DNA from 3 places in the Kitasatospora sp. NBC_00039 genome. Region 2 is predicted to be linked to each of the others. Evidence: riboswitches for the same ligand, from Rfam matches in the RefSeq annotation. Region 2 holds a riboswitch; each other region holds the start of a gene.
What was found. Region 2 has a riboswitch for cobalamin ahead of OG286_RS31500 (HoxN/HupN/NixA family nickel/cobalt transporter). Riboswitches for the same ligand answer to the same signal wherever they lie in the genome.
Positions count from the first base shown of each region.

Region 1: linked by a shared signal. The riboswitch ahead of OG286_RS12060 (cobalamin biosynthesis protein) and the one ahead of OG286_RS31500 (HoxN/HupN/NixA family nickel/cobalt transporter) in region 2 are both predicted to bind cobalamin.
Region 3: linked by a shared signal. The riboswitch ahead of OG286_RS06165 (ECF transporter S component) and the one ahead of OG286_RS31500 (HoxN/HupN/NixA family nickel/cobalt transporter) in region 2 are both predicted to bind cobalamin.

Region 1 covers NZ_CP108289.1:2,705,119-2,711,778, reverse strand. Annotated here, with positions in the region: gene OG286_RS12070 (putative cobaltochelatase) at 1-1,169, opposite strand, end outside; gene OG286_RS12065 (cobyric acid synthase) at 1,162-2,679, opposite strand; gene OG286_RS12060 (cobalamin biosynthesis protein) at 2,676-3,641, opposite strand; cobalamin riboswitch at 3,737-3,868, opposite strand; gene OG286_RS12055 (helix-turn-helix domain-containing protein) at 4,120-4,830, shown strand; gene OG286_RS12050 (alpha/beta hydrolase) at 5,001-6,116, shown strand; gene OG286_RS12045 (hypothetical protein) at 6,567-6,660, shown strand, end outside.
Region 2 covers NZ_CP108289.1:7,049,061-7,055,720, reverse strand. Annotated here, with positions in the region: gene OG286_RS31500 (HoxN/HupN/NixA family nickel/cobalt transporter) at 1-1,125, opposite strand, end outside; cobalamin riboswitch at 1,158-1,350, opposite strand; gene OG286_RS31495 (ArsR/SmtB family transcription factor) at 1,433-1,861, shown strand; gene OG286_RS31490 (SRPBCC family protein) at 2,017-2,496, opposite strand; gene OG286_RS31485 (RNA polymerase sigma factor) at 2,493-3,011, opposite strand; gene OG286_RS31480 (DUF3995 domain-containing protein) at 3,117-3,602, shown strand; gene OG286_RS31475 (Fpg/Nei family DNA glycosylase) at 3,780-4,589, opposite strand; gene OG286_RS31470 (AAA family ATPase) at 4,684-5,592, opposite strand; gene aroQ (type II 3-dehydroquinate dehydratase) at 5,849-6,277, opposite strand; gene aroB (3-dehydroquinate synthase) at 6,286-6,660, opposite strand, start outside.
Region 3 covers NZ_CP108289.1:1,289,914-1,296,573, reverse strand. Annotated here, with positions in the region: gene OG286_RS06185 (HelD family protein) at 1-1,191, shown strand, start outside; gene OG286_RS06180 (hypothetical protein) at 1,558-3,261, opposite strand; gene OG286_RS06175 (CopD family protein) at 3,456-4,625, opposite strand; partial or broken gene OG286_RS06170 (5-methyltetrahydropteroyltriglutamate--homocysteine S-methyltransferase) at 4,762-5,265, shown strand; cobalamin riboswitch at 5,559-5,698, shown strand; partial or broken gene OG286_RS06165 (ECF transporter S component) at 5,779-6,330, shown strand; gene OG286_RS06160 (glycoside hydrolase family 15 protein) at 6,585-6,660, opposite strand, start outside.

The sequences.
Region 1 (6,660 bases), 4.3 Mb from region 2:
GGGGCCTCGGGCCCGGCCGGCTCGGGTGCGCCGCCGCCGCCGTTGTCGGGGCCGCCGCCGTCCGGGCCGGGTCCGTCGTCCTCGGGGCCCTCCGGCCGTGGGTCGTCCGGTCGCGGGTCCTCGGGCTGGGGGTCCTGGGGCTGCGGCTCCTCGGGCTGGGCGTGCTCCTCCAGCGTCCGGTCCAGCTGCTCCTCGTCCAGCCCCGGCGCGTCGAAGGGGTTGCGCCGGCGGCGGTGCGGCAGTGCCAGCTGGGCGGCCTTGCGGACGTCCTCCTCCAGCACCTCCGTGCGCCCGGCCCAGGCGGCCAGCGCGACGGCGGTGCGCGCCATCACGATGTCCGCGCGCAGCCCGTCCACCTCGAACGCGGCACAGACGGCGGTGATCTGACGGAGCGCCACATCGGTCAGCTCGACCTTCGGCAGCAACTCCCGTGCCACGGTGATGTGCTCGGCGAGTGCCCGCTCGTCCTCGGCGAACCGCGCGGCGAACCCGGCCGGGTCGGCGTCGTACGCCAGCCGGCGGCGGACCACCTCGGCGCGCTCGGCCGGCTCCCGGGTGGCAGCGATCTCGACGGTCAGGCCGAACCGGTCGAGCAGCTGCGGCCGCAGCTCACCCTCCTCCGGGTTCATCGTCCCGACCAGCAGGAACCGCGCCGCGTGCCGCACCGAGACGCCCTCGCGCTCGACGTACGAGCGGCCCATCGCGGCTGCGTCCAGCAGCAGGTCCACCACGTGGTCCTGGAGCAGGTTGACCTCGTCGATGTAGAGCACGCCGCGGTGCGCCTGGGCCAGCAGCCCCGGCTCGTACGCCTTGACGCCCTCGGCGAGCGCCCGCTCCAGGTCGAGCGAGCCGACGATCCGGTCCTCGGAGACGCCGACCGGCAACTCGACCAGCCGGGCCGGGCGTTCGGACGCCGGCAGGCCGCCGTGCGCGCCGTCCGGGCAGTGCGGGTCCGGTGCGGCCGGGTCGCAGGCGAAGCGGCAGCCGTCGACGGTGGCGATGGACGGCAGCAGGCCGGCCAGCGCGCGCACCATGGTCGACTTGGCGGTGCCCTTCTCGCCGCGCACCAGCACGCCGCCGACGGCCGGGGAGACCGCGTTGAGCAGCAGCCCGAGCCGCAGGTCGGCCATACCGACGATCGCGGTGAAGGGGTAGCGGACGTCACTCATGATTCTCCAAGGGGGCCCCGGGCGGCAGGAACGGCAGCGAACCCGCGGCCGGCACCCCGCCCTCGATCAGCTTCCACAGCGCGTCGGTGTCCGCGTGCTCCTCGATCAGGTCGCCCAGCCGGTCGAGCCGGGCCTCTCTCGCCTCGGCGAACGAGACGTCCGGCGCGGGCACGAACGCCCGGCCCGACAACCCGGCCACCTCGCGCAGCAGTTCGCGCCGGAACCCGTCGTTCTCCAGCGCACCGTGCCACGTCGTGCCCCAGACCGCCCCCACCCGGCAGCCGTCCAGGAACGGTGTGCCGCCCTCGACGGACACCACCCCGTGGTGGATCTCGTACCCCTCGACCCGCTGCCCGTACGCCTCACCGGCCGGCCGGCCGAGCACCTTCTCGGCGCCGAAGCGGACGCGCGTGGGCAGCAGCCCGAGGCCGTCGACGGCGCCGGACTTGGACTCGACCTCGTCCACGATGGTGCGCGCCAGCATCTGGTAGCCGCCGCAGACCCCGAGGACCGGCAGCCCGGCCGCCGCCCGCGCCTTGAGCGCCGGCTCCAGGCCGCGCTCGCGCAGCCAGGCCAGGTCGGCGACGGTGGCGCGGGTGCCGGGCAGCACGACCAGGTCGGCGTCGGCCAGCTCCTCGGGCCGGGCGGCCCAGCGGACCAGGACGCCCGGCTCCTGGGCCAGCGCGTCCAGGTCGGTGAAGTTGGAGAGCCGGGGGAAGCGCACCACGGCCACCCGCAGCACGTCCGCGCCGAGCGGCCCGCGGCCGGCGGTCCGGTCGACCACGGTCGACAGGTCGAGCGAGTCCTCGGCGTCCAGCCAGAGGTCCGGCAGCATCGGCAGGGTGCCCAGCACCGGGCGGCCGGTCAGCTCGCGCAGCATCTCCAGGCCGGGCGCGAGCAGCCGCGCGTCGCCCCGGAACTTGTTGACGAACCAGCCGGCCACGTGCCGCTGGTCCTCGGCCGAGAGCAGCGCCAGCGTCCCGTACATCGCGGCGAACACGCCGCCGCGGTCGATGTCGCCGACCACCACGACCGGCAGCCCGGCGGCGGTGGCCAGGCCCATGTTGGCGATGTCGCGGTCCCGCAGGTTGATCTCGGCGGGCGAGCCGGCGCCCTCGCAGACCACCACGTCGTAGCGGCGGCGCAGGTCGGCCAGGCACTCCAGGGCGCGCTCCAGCAGGACGGGCTTGCGTTCGCGGTAGTCCAGCGCGCCCACCTCGGCGACCGGGCGGCCGAGCAGCACCACCTGGCTGCGGCCGTCCGCGCCCGGCTTGAGGAGCACCGGGTTCATCGCCGCCTCGGGCTCCACCTTGGCCGCCTGGGCCTGCATCGCCTGGGCGCGGCCGATCTCGGCGCCGTCGGCGGTGACGAAGGAGTTCAGCGACATGTTCTGCGCCTTGAACGGCGCCACGGCGACACCCTGCCGGGCCAGCCAGCGGCAGATGCCCGCGGTGACCACGCTCTTGCCCGCGTCCGAGGTCGTTCCGGCGACCAGAAGCGCGTTGCTCATGCGTTCCCCCTCCTTCTCGTGAAAGCCCGGATCACCAGGTGCCCGGCCACGGTCGTACCCAGTGCCAGCGCGCCCACCCTGCGGGAGAGCCGGCAGGCGCGCTCGATGTCGTCCACCGTCACCGGCCGCAGCTCCTCGCCCAGCACCGGCCGGTGCTCGATGCGCTCGCCGTAGCGCAGGGTGCCCCCGAGCCGGACGCCGACCGCTCCGGCGAAGGCCGACTCGGCCTGGCCCGCGTTGGGGCTCGGGTGCGCGGAGCCGTCCCGCCGCCAGACCCGCCAGGCGGTCCGGGGCTCGGGCGCGGCGGCCACCGTGAGCAGGGCGGTCAGCCGGGCGCCCGGCCAGCCCGCCACGTCGTCCAGCCGCGCCGAGGCCCAGCCGAACCGGGCGTGCCGCGGCGAACGGTGGCCGACCATCGCGTCCAGGGTGTTGACGGCCCGGAACGCCAGCAGCCCGGGCGTGCCCGCGACCGTGCCCCAGACCAGCGCGTTCACCACGGCGTCGGCGGTGTTCTCGGCGACCGACTCGACCACCGCGCGGGCGATCTGCTGTCCGTCCAGCGCACTCGGGTCGCGCCCGCACAGGTGCGGCAGCCGCGCGCGGGCCGCCGTCAGATCGCCCGCGGCCAGCGAGCGGCCGATGGTCCGGGCCTCACGGGTCAGCGAGGTGCCGCCGAGCACCGTCCAGGTCGCGGCGGCGGCCAGTGCGGCCCGGCCCAGCGGCCGGCGGCCGAGGACGCGCTCGGCGGCCACCGCGCCGGCGGCGACGGTGCCCACGCAGAGCGCGGTGTAGGCGGCGCCGGCGGCCCGGTGGTCGCGCCAGAGCCGCTTCTCCAGCCGGCCGGCCGCGCTGCCGAAGACGGCCACCGGGTGGCCGCGGCGCGGGTCGGCGAACCGGGCGTCGGCGAGATACCCCGCGACGGCGCCCAGCGCGAAGGCGGCGGCGCGGGTCAGCGGGCGCACGGCGGACAGCAGAGGGCTCGGAGGGGCGGGGCAGCCTGCATGGCGTGCATGTCCTCACTCAGGGTCCGCGCCCTGGATCGACGTACCGGGGGCGAGAGTCTCCTGGCTTCCGGGTCGAACGCACTTCCGGGCCTTCCAGCGGCTTCTGACGGCCCGCCGTGGCATCGTCCGGACGTGCTCCCCGGTGACAGTGGCGGGACCGCGCCGGACTCTCACCGGCTTCCTCTGCATGCCTCCGTATTGGCTGAAGGATCCCATCACGGGGCCGAACCGCGAGTCAACCAAGGTCACGGAGGGTTTGGTCACACGGTCTCCCCGTTTCCCGCCCCGTTCCCGTCCCCGTCGCTACCTCCGATCGCCACCCCCCGCAGGGGCATGACAGCCTGTGCGATCGTCCAGCGGCCTGTAGGCCCCTACAGTCGCGCTTCGTGCGTTCGGCGGCTGGGGCGGTCCGACCGCCGACCCCTACCGTCGGGCCATGCGACGAAGACAGCCCCCCGCCGTGCCCCCGGTGCCCTTCTCGCCCGCGGCCGCCCGCGCGCATCGCGCCGGCCTCGGCCTGACCCCCGAGCGGGTGGCCGAGGGCATGGCCGCGCACGGGGTGCGGCTGCTGCCCGCCCATGTGCTCGGCTGGGAGAGCGGCGAGCTGCGCCCGACCGAGGAGGAGTTCATCGCGCTGGCCCGCGCCCTCTGGTGCCCGCCCGCCCAGCTGATGGGGGTCCTCCCGGCCGGGCTGAGGGACTTCCGGGTCGCCCGCGAGCTCAACCAGGAGCACGCGGCCCGCAGGATCGGCATGGCCCTGCACCACTACCGGCGGGCCGAGGCCACCGGCGTCTGGGACGGCGACCAGGAGCAGACGTACGCACTCGCCCGGGTGCTCGGCCTGACCCTGCGCGAACTGGTCGCCGTGACGGGCCGTCGGGAGGAGCTCGACCAGCGGCTGCGGCAGTGCGTGGACGGCCGCTGGCAGGCGCACGTCAGGGCGATCGGCCGGATCGTGCCGGTGCACGAGGGCGACCTCGCCGCCGTGCTGACGGTGCTGCAGAACGAGAACCAGGTTTCCTCCCACTGGGGCGCCGGCAGCTGGGGCCCCCCGGTTCCGGTGGCGCGGAGCGAGCAGCCGGAGCAGCCGCTCGGCGAGCGGTTCTGGGAGCTGCTCGGGCGGCTGGGGACCGAGATCCCGGTCTGAGGGGCTCTCTCGCCCGCGCATGCGCACGCGGTCCCGCCCGCGCATGCGAGCGCCGTCCCGGCACGGGCCCGGCATGACCCGGACGGCCGTGCCCGGTGGCCGGGCGCCGCCCCCGCGAGTGGACTGGTGGGTACAGTGCCCAGTCCACGACCAACAGAGCGGGGAGCGATATGCGTTGGGGAACCGCAGCCGCCGTGGCGGCCGCCGCCGTCGGTGCCGGGGCCGTCGTGCTGGTCATCGGCCGAAGGGCCTCCGAGCGAATGGTCCGCCCGTCGGAGGCCCGGGGGCGGGCCGCCGGCCCCGTCCTGGTCCAGGCCCTCGCCCCCGGGCGCGTCACCTTCACCCGCAGCCCGGAGAGCACCCGCCCTGGCCGCTGGGCCGTCGAGTGGGGCGACAACGGGCACGCCGTGGTCGACGAGATCCTGCACAGCGACGAGCGGGGCGTCACCCGGCGGCTGGCCCGCGCGGACCGCGGCACCCTGACGCCCGGCACCGCGGTCCGCTTCACCCCCCGCGTCCACCTCGGCGACCCGACCGGCGCCCTCGGCCTGCCGTTCACCGAGACCACCGCGGCGGGCGAGCTGGGCGCCTTCCCGGCCTGGTACGTCGACGGCAGGCGCGGCACCTGGGTCGTGCTGATCCACGGCGCCGGCGCCGACCGGCAGCAGACCCTCCCGGTGCTTCCGCTGCTGGACCGGCTCGGTCTGCCCGCCCTGGCCGTCACCTACCGCGGGGACGCGGGCGCGCCCGCCTCCCCGGACGGCCTCGGCCACTTCGGCGAGACCGAGTGGCGGGACGTCGAGGCGGCCGTGCGGCTCGCCCTGGACAGTGGCGCCGGGCGGATCATCCTCTACGGCTGGTCGGTCGGCGCCACCATCGCCCTGCAGACCGCCGCCCGGTCCGCCTGGGCCTCCTCGATCAGCGGCCTGATCCTGGACTCGCCCGTCCTCGACCTGCCCGCCACCGCCCGCCGGGGCGCCGCCCGGGCCGGCTTCCGCGGCGCCGCCGCCGAGCTGGGCGCCCTCGCGGCAGAGGGCCGCACCGGCGTCGACCTGGCCGACTTCGCGCGAATCGCGGACGGTACCGACCTGCGGGTGCCCACCCTCGTCCTGCACGGCCCGGACGATCCGGTGGCGCCCTGGCAGGCCGCCGCCCGGCTCGCCGGCCGCCGCTCCGACGTGGTCGGACTCCAGCCCGTCCCCGGCGGCGACCACGCGGCCCTCTGGAACGCCGACCCGGCCCGCTACGAGGAGCACCTCCGCCGCTGGCTCACGCCGCTCCTCTGATCCCTGGTGGCGCCCCCGGCGGCGCCCCGGCGGCCGAGCTGGGCCGCCGGGGCGCCGTGCCGCCTTCACCGGCCGTCTCCGTGGCCTCCTCGCCCCCTTTTCTTCCTCCTCCCGCCCGTCACGGCGCTTGCATGACGTGCCCACGCCACACAGATCCGGCCAGGCGGTTTGGCCTCTGTTGCCCGATCTTGTGGACCCCCCCGCGCCCGCCTCCCGGTGCCCGTGGCGAACCGGATGTGACAGAAGGCCGGTACAAGGGGAAGACTGCACGACGTGACGTCTCGGAACCCGCGCGACCGTGATGCCCCGCTCCCGCCGACGATCGGTTCCGGTGCGACGGTTACCCGTCTCCCCGGAACGGCCCACCACCCCGCCGGCGCCCGGCCGGGCGGCCCCGGCGTACCCCGCCGACGAGGCCCCGCACCCGCTCCCGGCCGTGGCCGGGTCCCGGTGCCCGAGGGCTTCCCCGCTCCCGCCGAGCTCGCGCCGCTGGCCCGGCGGATGCTGGTCGACGCCGTCCGGATCGCCCGCTGGGCCGGTGAGC
Region 2 (6,660 bases):
CGGCTCCGCGCCCGGCGTCACCACCTGGGGGCTCCAGCGCTGCTCGACCCCCGCGACCCGCCAGTAGGCGATCGCCGCCGCCCAGACCACCACGAACAGCCCGACGATCGCGTAGCCGACGTTGTCCAGCGAGATGTCCGCGATCCAGCCGCTGACCGGGTCGGTGAGGTCCAGCTTCTCGTGCAGGACCCCGACCAGCTCGATGGTGCCGATGATGAACGCCACCGCGATCGACAGCCCGGTGATGGTCAGGTTGTAGTACACCTTGCGCACCGGGTTGGAGAACGCCCACTGGTACGCGAAGTTCATGAACGTCCCGTCCAGCGTGTCGAACAGGCTCATCCCCGCCGCGAACAGCAGCGGCAGGCAGACGATCGCGTACCAGGGCAGCCCGGAGGCCGCGCCCGAGCCGGCCATCACCATCAGGGTCACCTCGGTCGCGGTGTCGAAGCCGAGGCCGAGCACCATGCCGACCGGGAACATCTGGCCCGGCCGGGTGATCGAGCGGGTCGCCCGGTTCAGCACCCGGGCCAGGAAGCCACGCGAGTTGAGGTGCTCCTCCAGCTCGGCTTCGTCGAACTGCCCGGCGCGCATCGAGCGGAACACCTTCAGGATGCCGAACAGGGCGGCCAGGTTGAGCGCGCCGATCAGGTAGAGGAAGGCGCCGGAGGCGGAGGTGCCGACCACGCCGAGCCACTGGTGGGTGGCCGACTCGTCGTCCATCAGCGTGTTGGCCAGCTGCGCGCCGCCCGCCACCAGGGCGGCCATGATGACCACCATCGAGGAGTGGCCGAGGGCGAACCAGAAACCCACCGAGACCGGGCGCTTGCCGTCCGCCATCAGCTTGCGGGTGGTGTTGTCGATCACCGCGATGTGGTCGGCGTCGAAGGCGTGCCGCATCCCGAGGGTGTACGCGGTGATGCCCAGGCCCACCCCGAAGACCTGGGTGCCGACCTCGTACTTCTCCGGGGCGACCAGGAATATGAGCGTCCCGAACGCCACCACGTGCATGGCCAGGATCACACCGATCAACCCGGCCGTGCGGACGGTGTCCTCCCGCCTCCAGCGGAAAGTGGGCAGGACGGACGGCGCCGCCGGAGCAGCGGCGGTTTCGGGCACGGTCATCTGCGGATCACGCTCCAGCACCTCGTGGAAAGTCGTTCGTGAGATGCCGTGGCCGGTCTCCTGGCTGACGGGGCTTCCGTACCCGCCTTCCCAGGCGCGCGAGGCGCCCAGTGGCGTCGTGGGTACGGACGACTCCCCCGATCACAGTGGCGAGGGCCGCTCCGGACTTGAACCCCTGAGGGTTCGTCACCGGTCTTCCCGAGCACCACGGCGGGCAACACGGTAGGGCTCCCCGCATCACCCTTGCAAGGCTGCGCACCTGCGCAGGTGTCCAGGATCACAGGCCGGGGCCTGCGAGAATGTCCGCATGCATCTCGTACCGGCCGACCGCGCGGGTCAGCGCACCATCGACGGGCACCGGGTCTGCGAGGCCATCGCCGCCATCGGCGACACCGCGCACGTCCGGTCCTGGGCCGAGCGGTTCTCACTGCTCGCCGACCCGGGGCGGCTCTCCCTGCTGCTCGCCCTGCACCGCGCCGGTCCGCTCGCCGTCACCGACCTCGCCGTCGCCACCGGTATGCGCGACCCCGCCGTCTCACAGGCGCTGCGACTGCTCCGCACGGCCGGCGTGGTCACCGGAGACAAGGACGGACGCGTGGTGCGCTACCGGCTCGTGGATGATGCCATGCGCCCCCTGCTGGACGAATGCGCCGCCGCCGAGCACCACGAGCCGGCGCCCGACACCCCCGACGGCTCCGCGACCGACCGGCACGGGCCCACCGCCGCGGCCGGCTGACCCACCCGTCGCGGCTGACCCACCTGTCGGCCGACCCGCCCGGAAACCACCCCGGGCGAGGCCACCGGCCGCTCCGGGTGTGTCCGGCCGGCGGGGGCTCCTGAGCCGGCATCAACCGTTCCGGGCGACCGGGGCCACCCCTCCCGCGACCGGGGTCACCCCTCCCGCACCAGCCGCTCGAAGCGGCGGAGCGAGCGCCGGGCCAGCGGGTCGGTGGCGGGCCGCAGGGCGCGGGTGACCAGGCCGGCGGCGGGGAGACGGAAGGCACCGAGGAAGGCGAACCGGGTGCCGTCCGGCTCGGGGCGGGCGGCCATGCCGCCGAGCAGGAAGCGGCTGCGCATCAGGCACCAGCCGGGCGTCAGCTCGACGTCGAAACGGGCCCGCAGCCGGCTGTGGCCCACCACCAGGGCCTCGGTGCGGCCGCCCGCCGGGCCCGCGGTGAGGCGGACGGAGCGGAGGTCCGGCAGCCAGCGCGGCAGCCCGTCCTCCAGGTCCGCCGCGACGGCCCAGACCTGGTCGAACGGCGCGTCGATCACCGTCTCGCGGACGTCGGCGCCAGGGGTGACGGCGGCGATGACGTGCAGTCGGCGCACCGGGTCGAAGGCCGCCACCGGCCAGGGGTTCTGCGCGCTCACTGCTGCCACGCCCTTCGGAAGCTGAGTCGGGCCCGGGAGAGCCGGGACTTCACGGTGCCGGCCGCCACGCCCAGCAGGTCGGCGGTGGACCCCTCGTCCAGGCCCTCCAGGTCTCGCAGTACCAGGACGGCACGGTGCTCGGGACTGAGCCGGGCGAGGACGTCCTCGATGTCGGTGGCCAGCTGCGGATCACCGGGGCGGGGCAGTTCGGAGAGGTCGGCCGGGACGCAGCGGGCGACCCGCTTCACATGCCGGACGGCCTCCCGGACGGCGATCGAGCGGACCCAGCCGAACAGCGCGGCCGGGTCCTGGAGCTGGCCCAGCTTGCGGAAGACGGCGATCAGCGCCTCCTGGGTCGCGTCGGGGCCGTCGTCCAGGGCGATCGGGCCGCAGAGCCGGCGGACATAGGGCGTGACCAGCTCCAGCAGTCCGCTCACCGCCAGCTGGTCGCCGCGCTGGGCGGCGCGGACCAGGGCGGCGAGGTCGCTCGCGGTTCGGGTGTCGGGACCATCCACATCCGCATCAGAGGCGGCGGGAGGCCCGGACGTTCCCTCGCCCGGGCGACTTCCCGGTGTGACGCTCGTCACGGGAACGTCCGGCGGGCGGGGCCGCTCCTGCGGGTGACACACCGTCGCATCCCCTGGGGGACCACCGTGAACCGCCGCCGTACCGCCGCCCTCGCCGTCGCCACCGTGCTTGCCACCGACGGCCTGCTGCACCTCTACTGGGCCACCGGCAGCACCTGGCCGGCGGCCGGGCGGGCGTCGCTCTCCCAGGCCGTGCTCAACGCCGACGTGCCGTTCACCCCACCGGTCGTCCTCCCGCTCGCCGCGGCGCTGTTCACGGGGGCGGCCCTGGTCCTCGCCCGGGGCGGGGTACTGGACGGCCTGGCCCGCCGGGTGCCCGCGGTGGCGCTGCGCTGGGGCCCTCACGCGGTGGCCGGCGGGATGCTCGCCCGCGGGCTGGCGGGGCTGGTCTGGGCGGCCGGGATCGGAGCCGACACCGGCTCGGTCTTCTACGTGCTCAACCTGGCGCTCTACACGCCGCTCTGCCTGGCCGGCGCAGCCGCCGCCTGGTCGGTCGCCCGCGAGAGGGCGGACGGCTGACACGGCTTTTGCGGCTGACGGCTGACGGCTCCTGCCCGGCTCGGCTCAGCCGACCCACCGACCCACCGACCCACCGACCCACCAAGCCTCAGGCCGGGTCGGTTCGGATCGCGTAGGTTCGGAGTGGCGCGGCCGGGGGACCGCCCGGACCTGGTCGGCCCGCCGACCGGGCGGTCCTCAGGCCTGCTGGCAGGCCGGGCACCAGAAGAGGTTCCGGGCGGCGTGCTCCTCGGTCCGGACGTCGGTGCCGCAGACCAGGCAGGGCATAGCCGCGCGGCGGTACACGTAGACCTCGCCGCCGTGGTCGTCCACCCGGGGCGGACGGCCCATCGCCTCGGGCGTGTGCTCGGGGCGGACGGTGTCGATCCGGCCCGCGCCGACGCCCTCGTGCATCAGGGCGACGAGGTCGACCCAGATCGCGTCCCACTCGGCGCGGGTGAGGTCGCGACCGGCCCGGTGCGGGTTGATGCCGTGCCGGAACAGCACCTCGGCACGGTAGACGTTGCCCACGCCGGCCAGCACCTTCTGGTCCATCAGCAGCGCGGCGACCGTCGTCCGGCTGCCGGATATCCGCCGCCAGGCCGGCTCCGGGTCGGCGTCCGCGCGCAGCGGGTCGGGCCCGAGCCGGTCCGCGACGGCGGCCTTCTCAGCGCCGGTGATCAGCGCGCAGGTGTTGGGGCCGCGCAGGTCCGCGTAGGAGTCGTCGTTCTCCAGGCGCAGCCGGACCAGGCCGACCGGCTCGGGCGCCGGGCCCTCGCCGAAGGTGAACCCGCCGTACAGGCCGAGGTGGATGTGCACCCAGGAGCCGCCCTCGAAGCCGAGGAAGAGGTGCTTGCCGGTGGCCTCGGCACCCGTCAGCACCTGGCCGTCGACCAGCTCGGCGCTGTCGGCGAACCGGCCCTGCGGGCTGCTGGCCCGGACGGGGCGGCCGCCGAAGGCCCTGGCGTTCTCGGCGGCGAGGCGGTGGATGATGTGGCCTTCCGGCACGGGCGTCAGCTCCCCCGGGTGGTTCGACAGGACGCGTCCATCATCGCAGCCGACACCGACAGACCGGCCTGGCGCGGGCCCGGGGCCAGGCGGCTCAGCGGACCGGGATGCCCATCAGCCGTGCCAGGATCACCCGGTCCAGCTCGGCGGCGGTGGCGGCGACGTCCAGGTGCGAGTTGTCGATGATCGGCAGCCCGGAGTTGTACCAGCCGGCCATCCGCCCGTGGATCCGGGCCACCTCCTCGTCGCTGAGCCGCCGGTTGCCGCTGCGCCGTGCGTTGCGGCTGAGCACCGAGTCCAGGCTGGGCAGCAGCACGACCGGGATCATGCCGGGCCCGATGTGGCGTTTCCAGCCGCCGAGGCCGATCGCCGGGCGGTCCGGGAAGACGGCGTCGTCGATGATGCACGAGATGCCGTTGGCGAGGTAGTTGCGGCAGGCGAAGCCGCAGGTGCGGCGGGCCAGCCGGTACTGCGCCTCGGAGGCGTTGTTCCAGCCGGACTGCGGGTTGGCGAAGCCGGACTGCACCCACTCGCGGACGTCGTCCAGGCTGATGTGCGCGGTCGGCGTGGGCCGGCGCTCGGCCCAGTGCCGGGCGACGGTCGTCTTGCCGGCCCCGGCGGGGCCGATCAGCAGCACGGCGAGCGGCCCGGTGGGCGCGTGCGGCTGCGGGTGCGCCGGGAGCTGGACGGGCGCGCCGGAGGGCAGCAGGAAGTGCCCGGTGGACCCGGCGGGCACGGGCGCCGGGGGCTGAGCGGCGGAATGAGCAGGGGCTGCGGGGACGACCGGTGCCGCGGGTGCCATCGGACCGGGCGGCGGCACGGGCGCGCCCGGCGGCACCGGCGCCGGACCGGTCGGCGGGACGGCCGGGTGCCCACCGTACGGGGGCCGGCCCGCGGCCTGCGGTGCGACCGGCACGGGCACCACCGGCTGCGGGGCCACCGGCGAAGACTGCACCGCGGCCGGCGAAGGGTGCGCAGCCACCGGCGGAGGCTGCGGAGCCACCGATGGTGCAGAGACGGCCTGGGGCGCGCCCTGCGCCACCGCGCCTGTCGGCTGCGGCGGGGCCGGCGACGCCGCGGCGGTCGCGGTGCCGGGGTACGGCGGGACCGGTGGGGCGACGGGACGTGGGGGGACGTGCCCACCCCCGGCGTACTGCGTCACGGCCACCTCCCGACTTCCTCCAGCGGGACACTACACGTCGGCCCGGCAGCGGGCACAGTCCGCCGCCGGGCCGCTGACGAGGGCGGCCGCCCCCGCCTCAACGTGTGGTGAGCTGCTCCGCGAGCGCGCGCAGCGCCAGTTCGTACGAGCCGAGGCCGAACCCGGCGATCGTCCCGGAGGCGACCGCGGCGATCACCGAGGTGTGCCGGAAGGTCTCCCGGGCGTACGGGTTGGAGATGTGCACCTCGATCAGCGGGGCGGTCCGCTGGGCGGCGGCGTCGCGCATCGCGTACGAGTAGTGGGTGAAGGCACCCGGGTTGATGACCACGGGCACCCGGCCGTCGGCCGCCTCGTGCAGCCACTCCACCATCTGCTGCTCGGAGTTGGTCTCGTGGACTTCGACCTCGAAGCCGAACTCCTTGCCGAGCACGGTGCAGCGCTCGACCAGCCCGGCGTACGAGGTGGCGCCGTAGACGTCCGGTTCGCGGCTGCCGAGCCGGCCGAGGTTGGGGCCGTTGAGCACCATCACCCGGGTCACGAGGAGACCTCCGCGTAGGCGGCGGCCAGCAGCGACGGGTCGGGGCCCTCCAGGACGGAGGTCTTGCCGAGACCGTCCAGGACGATGAAGCGGATCAGGTCGCCGCGCGACTTCTTGTCGATCTTCATGGCGTCCAGCAGCTTCGGCCAGGCGTCCGCGCGGTAGCTCAGCGGCAGGCCGACCGAGGCCAGCACGGTGCGGTGACGGTCGGCCGTCTCGTCGTCCAGTCGGCCGGCCAGGCGGCCGAGTTCGGCGGCGAAGACCATGCCGATGGAGATCGCGGCGCCGTGCCGCCACTTGTACCGCTCGTTGCGCTCGATGGCGTGGCCGAGGGTGTGGCCGTAGTTGAGGATCTCGCGCTTGCCGGCCTC
Region 3 (6,660 bases), 5.8 Mb from region 2:
GCACCGGAGGGCGGGTTCGCCGTGCGGGCGGGCCAGGAGTGGGTGCGGCTGGACGACGACGAGGTGGCCAGGGCCAGGGACGCCGCCGCCCGCCTCGACCTGGGCCACAACCGCGCCCGCCAGGTGTTCAAGGAGCTCCTGGCCGACGCCGTCACGGACGCGATGGAGCGCGGCGCCCTGGAGGCGCTGGAACTCATCGACGCCCAGGTGCTCCAGCTCACCGGCATCGACCTCGACCGCGTCGCCGCCTCGGACCTGCGCAACCTCGGTCTGGAGGGCGCGCCCGCCCCGGACCCCCAGGACGAGTTCGACGCGGACGCCGTCCGGGCCGGCCTGCTGGACGATCTCGGTGTCGAGCGGGCGGTGGAGGAGCTCTGGCCGCACCTGCTGCCCGAGGACGTCGTCCGCGACCTGCTGGGCAGTGCCGACCTGCTCGCCCGGTACCTGCCGCAGCTGACCGACGAGGAGCGGGACGGTCTGCTGCGCGCCCCGGACGCCCCGTGGACCGACGCCGACGTGCCGCTCCTGGACGAGGCGGCCGCGTTGGTCCACGGCGCGCCGGAGCGGGTGTACGGGCACGTGGTCGTCGACGAGGCGCAGGAGTACACCGCCATGCAGTGGCGGATGGTCGGCCGCCGGTGCCCGGCCAGGTCGATGACGCTGGTCGGCGACTTCGCCCAGGCGGGCCCGGCGACGACCGCGCGCGGCTGGGAGGAGGCGCTGGCGCCGCAGTTCGGCACGCGGTTCGCCCTGCACACCCTGACCGTCAGCTACCGCACCACCGAGGAGATCCTGGCCGCCACCCGGGAGCTGCTCGCCGAGATCGCCCCCGGCCAGACCCCGAGCCGCTCGATCCGCCACGGCGAGGCACCCCGCACCCTCACCGCCGCTCCGGACGCCCTCACCGCCGCGCTCGCCGCGGAGCTGGACGTCCAGGCGCTGGCGCACCCCGGCGAACTGGCCGGTGTGATCTGTGCGGACGCCAGGATCCCGGAGCTGGCCGCCGCGGGGATCGCCGACCGGGCGCGCCTGGTCCCGGCCTCCCAGGCGCGCGGCCTGGAGTTCGACACCGTCCTGGTCGTCGATCCCGCGGAGATCACCGCGGCCCGCCCGGGTGGCGAACGGGATCTCTACGTCGCCATGACCCGGCCCACCAAGCGGCTCTGCACGGTCACCGTCACGCCTGCGTGACCCGGCCCGGGCGGCTTCGACCGGGCAGCCCTGCGAGGCCGGGCGGCGCTGCGAGGCCGGGCAGCGCTGCCCGGTCGGACAGCACCGCACGGTCGGGCAGCGCTGTGCGGTCGGGTGCGCACGCTCGGTGTCCGAATCGGTGCCGGCCGTAGCACCCGACAGCTCTGCCGGACCGCCCGGCGCCGCGCTGTGGAGGATCGGACGGTGTTCCCGCGCGCCGCCGGCACGAAGCATGGATGGGTTGGCGCGGCCCGGTCCGCGCCGGCAGCCAGTGGCGCGTCGCGAGCCGGGGCCGGACCGCACCGGCCGCCCGACCCCGGAGGGGCGGGCGGCCGGAACGCGGCGCCGCACGGTGCGGGTGGGGCGTCAGTTCTTGTCGTACATGCCGAACAGGTCGACGATCAGGTCGGTCGGCTGCCAGCCCCGGTTCCACACGTCGACCATCGAGGTGGTGCCGGTGCTCGCCTGGACGAGGTTCGCGACGGTGGCGTCCTTCGTCCAGTTCAGGACGGAGGAGTCCGGCGGGGTCGGCCGGACCGCCGTACCGTGCATGTAGTCGTTGATCGTGTTCGGGTCCGGGGCGACCGAGAGGTGTCCGCTGCCCTGCGGGTTGGTGACGGTCGTGTTCAGGACGACTGCTTCGAGCGCCATGCCGGACGCACCCATGAGCATGTTGCGGTAGTCCTGGCCGGCGAGCGGCCAGGGGTACGGCGTCCGCGAGTCACTGAGACGCTGGGGCTCGAGCGGCAGGTAGGCGGCCTTGCCGTCGGCGCTGTAGTAGCCGGTGACGTCCACGATCACGTCGGTCGGGTCCCCGGCGTTGTTGCGGACGTTGATCCTGCCGTCCGGTCCGACCGGCACGATCACCGCGTTGGCGACCGTCTGTCCGGCGGTGAAGTTCACGCTCGACGTGGACGGCGCCTGCTGACCGCTCGGGAAGACGGTCAGGTTCCCGGCGCCCTGCGGGTCGGTCACCGTGACGTTGAGGGCCACGGCCGTCACGCCCTGGGCCGGCAGCCCGCCCTGGCCGGCGATCTGGACACCGAAGGTGGTCTGGGCGGCGGCCTGGCCCTTGGCCGAGCCCAGCCCCTCCCGGGTGTCGACCAGCCGGGACGGCTTGACGGAGGTGTAGCCGTCGGCGGCGGAGCGGGTGAAGTAGCCCGTCACGTCGGCGATCAGGTCCACCGGGCCGGCGCTGCGGTTGGCCAGCTCGACGTACCCGTCCTCGCCGACCGGCACGATCGCCAGGTTCGGCACGGTCTGTCCCGCCGCGAAGTTGACGTTCGAGGTGGTCGGCTGCGCCTTGCCGGAGGCGTACGCGATGACGTGCCCAGCCGCCGAGGTGTTGGTGGCGGTGATGTTCAGGGCCACGGCGGTCACCCCGGCCGGGATGCCGGCGTTGCCGGCGATCTTCACCCGGGTCGTGGTGAGCGGGGCGACGGGGCCGCCGGCCGAGGTGCCGGTGCCGTCGCGGGTGTCCAGCAGCCGGGCGGGCGCGTGCGGGGTGAACTCGGAGCCGTCCACGACGACGTCCTTGGTGGTGACGGAGGTCGTCTTGGTGAGCAGGTCGGTCGCCGTGACCGTGATCTTGTGGGCGCCGGCCTTGGCGTACCTGTGCTTGAAGTGCGCGAAGTCGCTGGCGGGGCCGAGGTCCTGGTCGGTGGTGCCGTCACCCCAGGCGACGTCGTACTGGACGCTTCGACCGGCCGGCTCCAGGTCGGTGTTGACGGTCGTCGCCAGGATGAGGCTGTGCGCGTAGGTGTTGTAGGTGCCCACACCGACGTCGAAGTGCGAGCTCTGTGCGCGTGCCGACAAGCCCGGTCCGTCCGGCGCGCTCTGCGCATCGGCGGTCTTGGCCCGGGCGCCCCGCGCCGTGGCGTCCTTCGCGGCGGCGCTCTCGGCCGCCTTCCGCCCGGCCGCCTCCTGCGTGTCGGCGTCCTGGGCGGAACCGGCCCCGGGGGCCGGGGAGGCGGCGGTCGCGCCCCGGCCGGGGTCGGCGGCCGGACCGGCTGCCTGGGCCGTGGCGGGTACGAAGCCGACGGCTGCCGCGACGGCGGCGGCGGAGATCATGATGCGGTGACGGTGCACCGGCCCCCCAATGCTGAACGTGTTCACAAAATTAGTGATCAGACTATATGCCTAGTGATTCACGTCCGATGGGGCATTTCCGCTCCAGGCGGCGCCCCCGCGAGCGGTGTGTCCGTGGGGGCGCGACCCGGCGGATCGCCCGGGCCGGCAACGCCGCCCGCGCGGTGCGCAGCGGGTCAGGCGGCGGCCACGGCCAGGCGGCGGGACAGGGCGTCGGAGGCCTTGGCCGTGGCGTAGAGCGAGACGGCCAGCGCGAGGACGAGGGCGGCGCCGGCGGCGAAGACGCTGCCGGAGGAGACGGCCTTGGCACTGCCGGCCTCGGTACGGGCCGAGCCGGCGATGAACGGCATGACCACGAGGACGGCGACGCCGAGGGCGACCTCGCCCCAGACGACCTTCGGGAAGTGCCGCAGGGTCAGGTGGAGGAGGGAGGAGGAGTCGTCGGCGAGGCGGGCCCGGGTGATGCGGGGCATCAGCCAGAACTGGTTGAAGGCGCCCGCGGCGACGAGGCCGGCGACCAGGAGGATCTTGACGAGCAGGGCGATGCCGTAGCCGGTGGTCCACAGCTGGGAGATCGCACCGACGTGCTTCCAGCTGAGCCAGAGGCCCGAGATGGTCACGGCGCCGACGCAGACCATGGCGACGAGGCTGAACCGGCGCCACATGTCGGCCCAGAGAAGGCCGGCGCCGTCGCCGAGGCGGCCGCGGGTGCCGGCGAGCGCGACCAGGAGGGCGAGGCCGCCGAGCCAGACGACGCCGGAGACGATGTGGGTCTGGTCGAAGGCGAGGTCGAGCCACTTGTCCAGGTCGGCGGGCTTGGTGGCGGGCACGGCGGCGATCAGGGTGACGGCCAGGGAGAGTGGCAGTGCGGTGAGGGCGATGGTGTCCGTGTGGCGGCGGACGGCCGGGACGAAGAGGGCGATGAGGGCGGCGGCCGTCACGGCCAGGACGGCGTTCTGGACGAGGTGGACGGTGCCCTGGGCGACCCAGGCGCCCTTGGCGGCCGGGGCGTGGAGGTAGTCCCAGATCCGGTCCGGGGCGAGGGCGTCGCCGAACGGCATGCCCTTGCCGGCGCGGGCGAGGCGGGCGGCGAGCTGGAAGTAGCCGGCGGCCAGCAGCACCAGCCCTGCCCAGGCGAGGTAGGTCGCCGATCTTCTTCGCAGGACCTCGGCGTCCTGGCCGGCGGTTTGCGGGGCGCGCAGCGCGGGGCGCACGGTGGTCGCGTACGTGACGGTGGCGCCGATGGCTCCGCTGAGGCCGATGAAGTAGCCGGCCTTGGTGAGGACCCGCCAGACCTGGGGCATGGTGTATCCGGCCGTGGTCGCGGCCGACAGGACGTGATGCATGAGGTGAGGCTAGCCTAAATAAGGGCGCCCTTACTCACCTGGGTGGCGCCGCTTGTTCAATCGTCATCATCCTGTGAGCTGCCGGCCGGTCGGCTCCCGCCCCGGCGCACCCAAAGCCGTTCCGCCTGGTGAGACGGCCGCCGGCGCCGCGGTCGTCCAGGTCGACGAGCCGGCCCTGCGCGAGACCCTGCCGCTTCGGGCCGCCGACCGCCCGGCCCACCCGGACTGGGCCACCGTCGCCTTCCGGCTCGCCACCTCCGGGGTGCGCGCCGACACCCAGATCCACACCCACATGTGCTACGCCGAGTTCGGTGACATCCTGCGCGCCATCGACGAGTTGGACGCCGACGTGATCTCGCTGGAGGCGGCCCGCTCGCACATGCAGGTCGCCGGTGAGCTGGCGGGCGCCGGCTACCCGCGCGAGGTCGGCCCGGGTGTGTGGGACATCCACTCGCCGCGGGTGCCGAGCACCGACGAGGCCGTCTCACTGCTGTGGGCCGGGCTCGCGGCGATCCCGGCCGAGCGGCTCTGGGTCAACCCCGACTGCGGCCTGAAGACCCGCGGCTGGGCCGAGACCCGCGCCTCGCTGGAGAGCCTGGTGGGCGCCGCCCGCCGCCTGCGGGGCGAGCTGGCCGGCTGACGCTCCGCGCGGGGCCGGGGGTGGGACAGGGGCCGGGCGCCCTGTCCCACCCCCGGCGGTCGGCCGGCGGCCGGTCCGCACGGGCCGCCGACCGCGGCCTCAACCTGATTCGGGCAGTCCGAGATTCTGGTGGATCTCCGTCGTGACCACGGAGAAGTCCGTGGTGTGAAAGGAAGTCAGAGGACAAGGGGAGGCCAGGTGACCGGCTGCGTGATCTCGGTCGCACCGGTGACTCGGCCCGGGCCGGGGGGATGCCGTGATGTGACCCACGATCCCTTGACCCGGTCTTCCGCGCCTCGCCATGATGGGCCGTCATGTTCTGACTCCGCCGCTGGGGGAAGTCCGGTCGAATTCCGGCGCTGACCCGCAACGGTAGGCCGCCGACGGCTGTCGGAGGCGAGCCCGAGTACCCGTCGGCGGAGGTGTGTCCCCTCCTCCCGTCGTGGTCTGCGGGCCGGAGCTCCGAGGGCTGCCCGGCGCTGTGCCGACGCTCTCCGGGCCCCTGCGTCCACCGGCCGGGTCTTCGGCCCGGGCTTCGGCTTCACGCTCGGCTGCACCTCCCTGTTCGCCTCCGCCCTCCTCACCGGCGGCGTCGGCCCCTGGATGCCCTACCAGATGTTCGGCTGCGCCTTCGTCGGCATGCGCCGGGCTGCTGCCCGGGCTCCCGCGCCGGTGGGAGGTGCCGACGCTGGCCCTGTACGGGGCGGGCTCCGGGTACCTCTTCGGCTTCCTGCTCAACCTGTCCTTCTGGCCTTCTCGACCGACCCGAACAGCTCGATCGCCTACCTGCCCGGCCTGCCGTTCACCGAGCAGTGGCACCGCTACCTGCTGTTCGACCTGGCCACCTCGCTCGGCTGGGACACCGGCCGGGCGGTCACCACCGGCGTCGCCGTCCTCGTCGTCGGCCCCGCCGTCCTCACCGTCTTCCGCCGCGCGGCCCGCCGCGCCAACTTCGAGCCGACCGTGCGCTTCGAGCCGACCGCGCGCCACGAGGGACCGGACGCCTCCGCCGCCCCGGCGGAGGCGGCCGGCGCCGCACAGCCGGCCGGAACGGCGTCCGCCTGAGTCCGAACGGACATCACCGTGCCCGAGGCCGAGAGGCCCCGGACGCTGACGGTGGACGGTGGCGAGCGGTCCGGGCGGAACAGACCGCCCCGCCGGGCCGGGGCCGTCCCGGCTCGCCGGCCGAGCGCGCTCGGCGATACCGCCGTCCCGGCCGTCGACCGGCCGTCGCCCGGCCGCCCCCGGCCGTCGACCCGCCGTAGCGCGCCGGGCACCGCCGTCCGGGCGGCGACGAGCGGCATCACAGCGGCGCCGCGTCAGCCCAGCGCGCGGTCGAGGTTGAAGGCGGCGCTGATCAGTGAGAGGTGGGTGAAGGCCTGGGGGAAGTTGCCG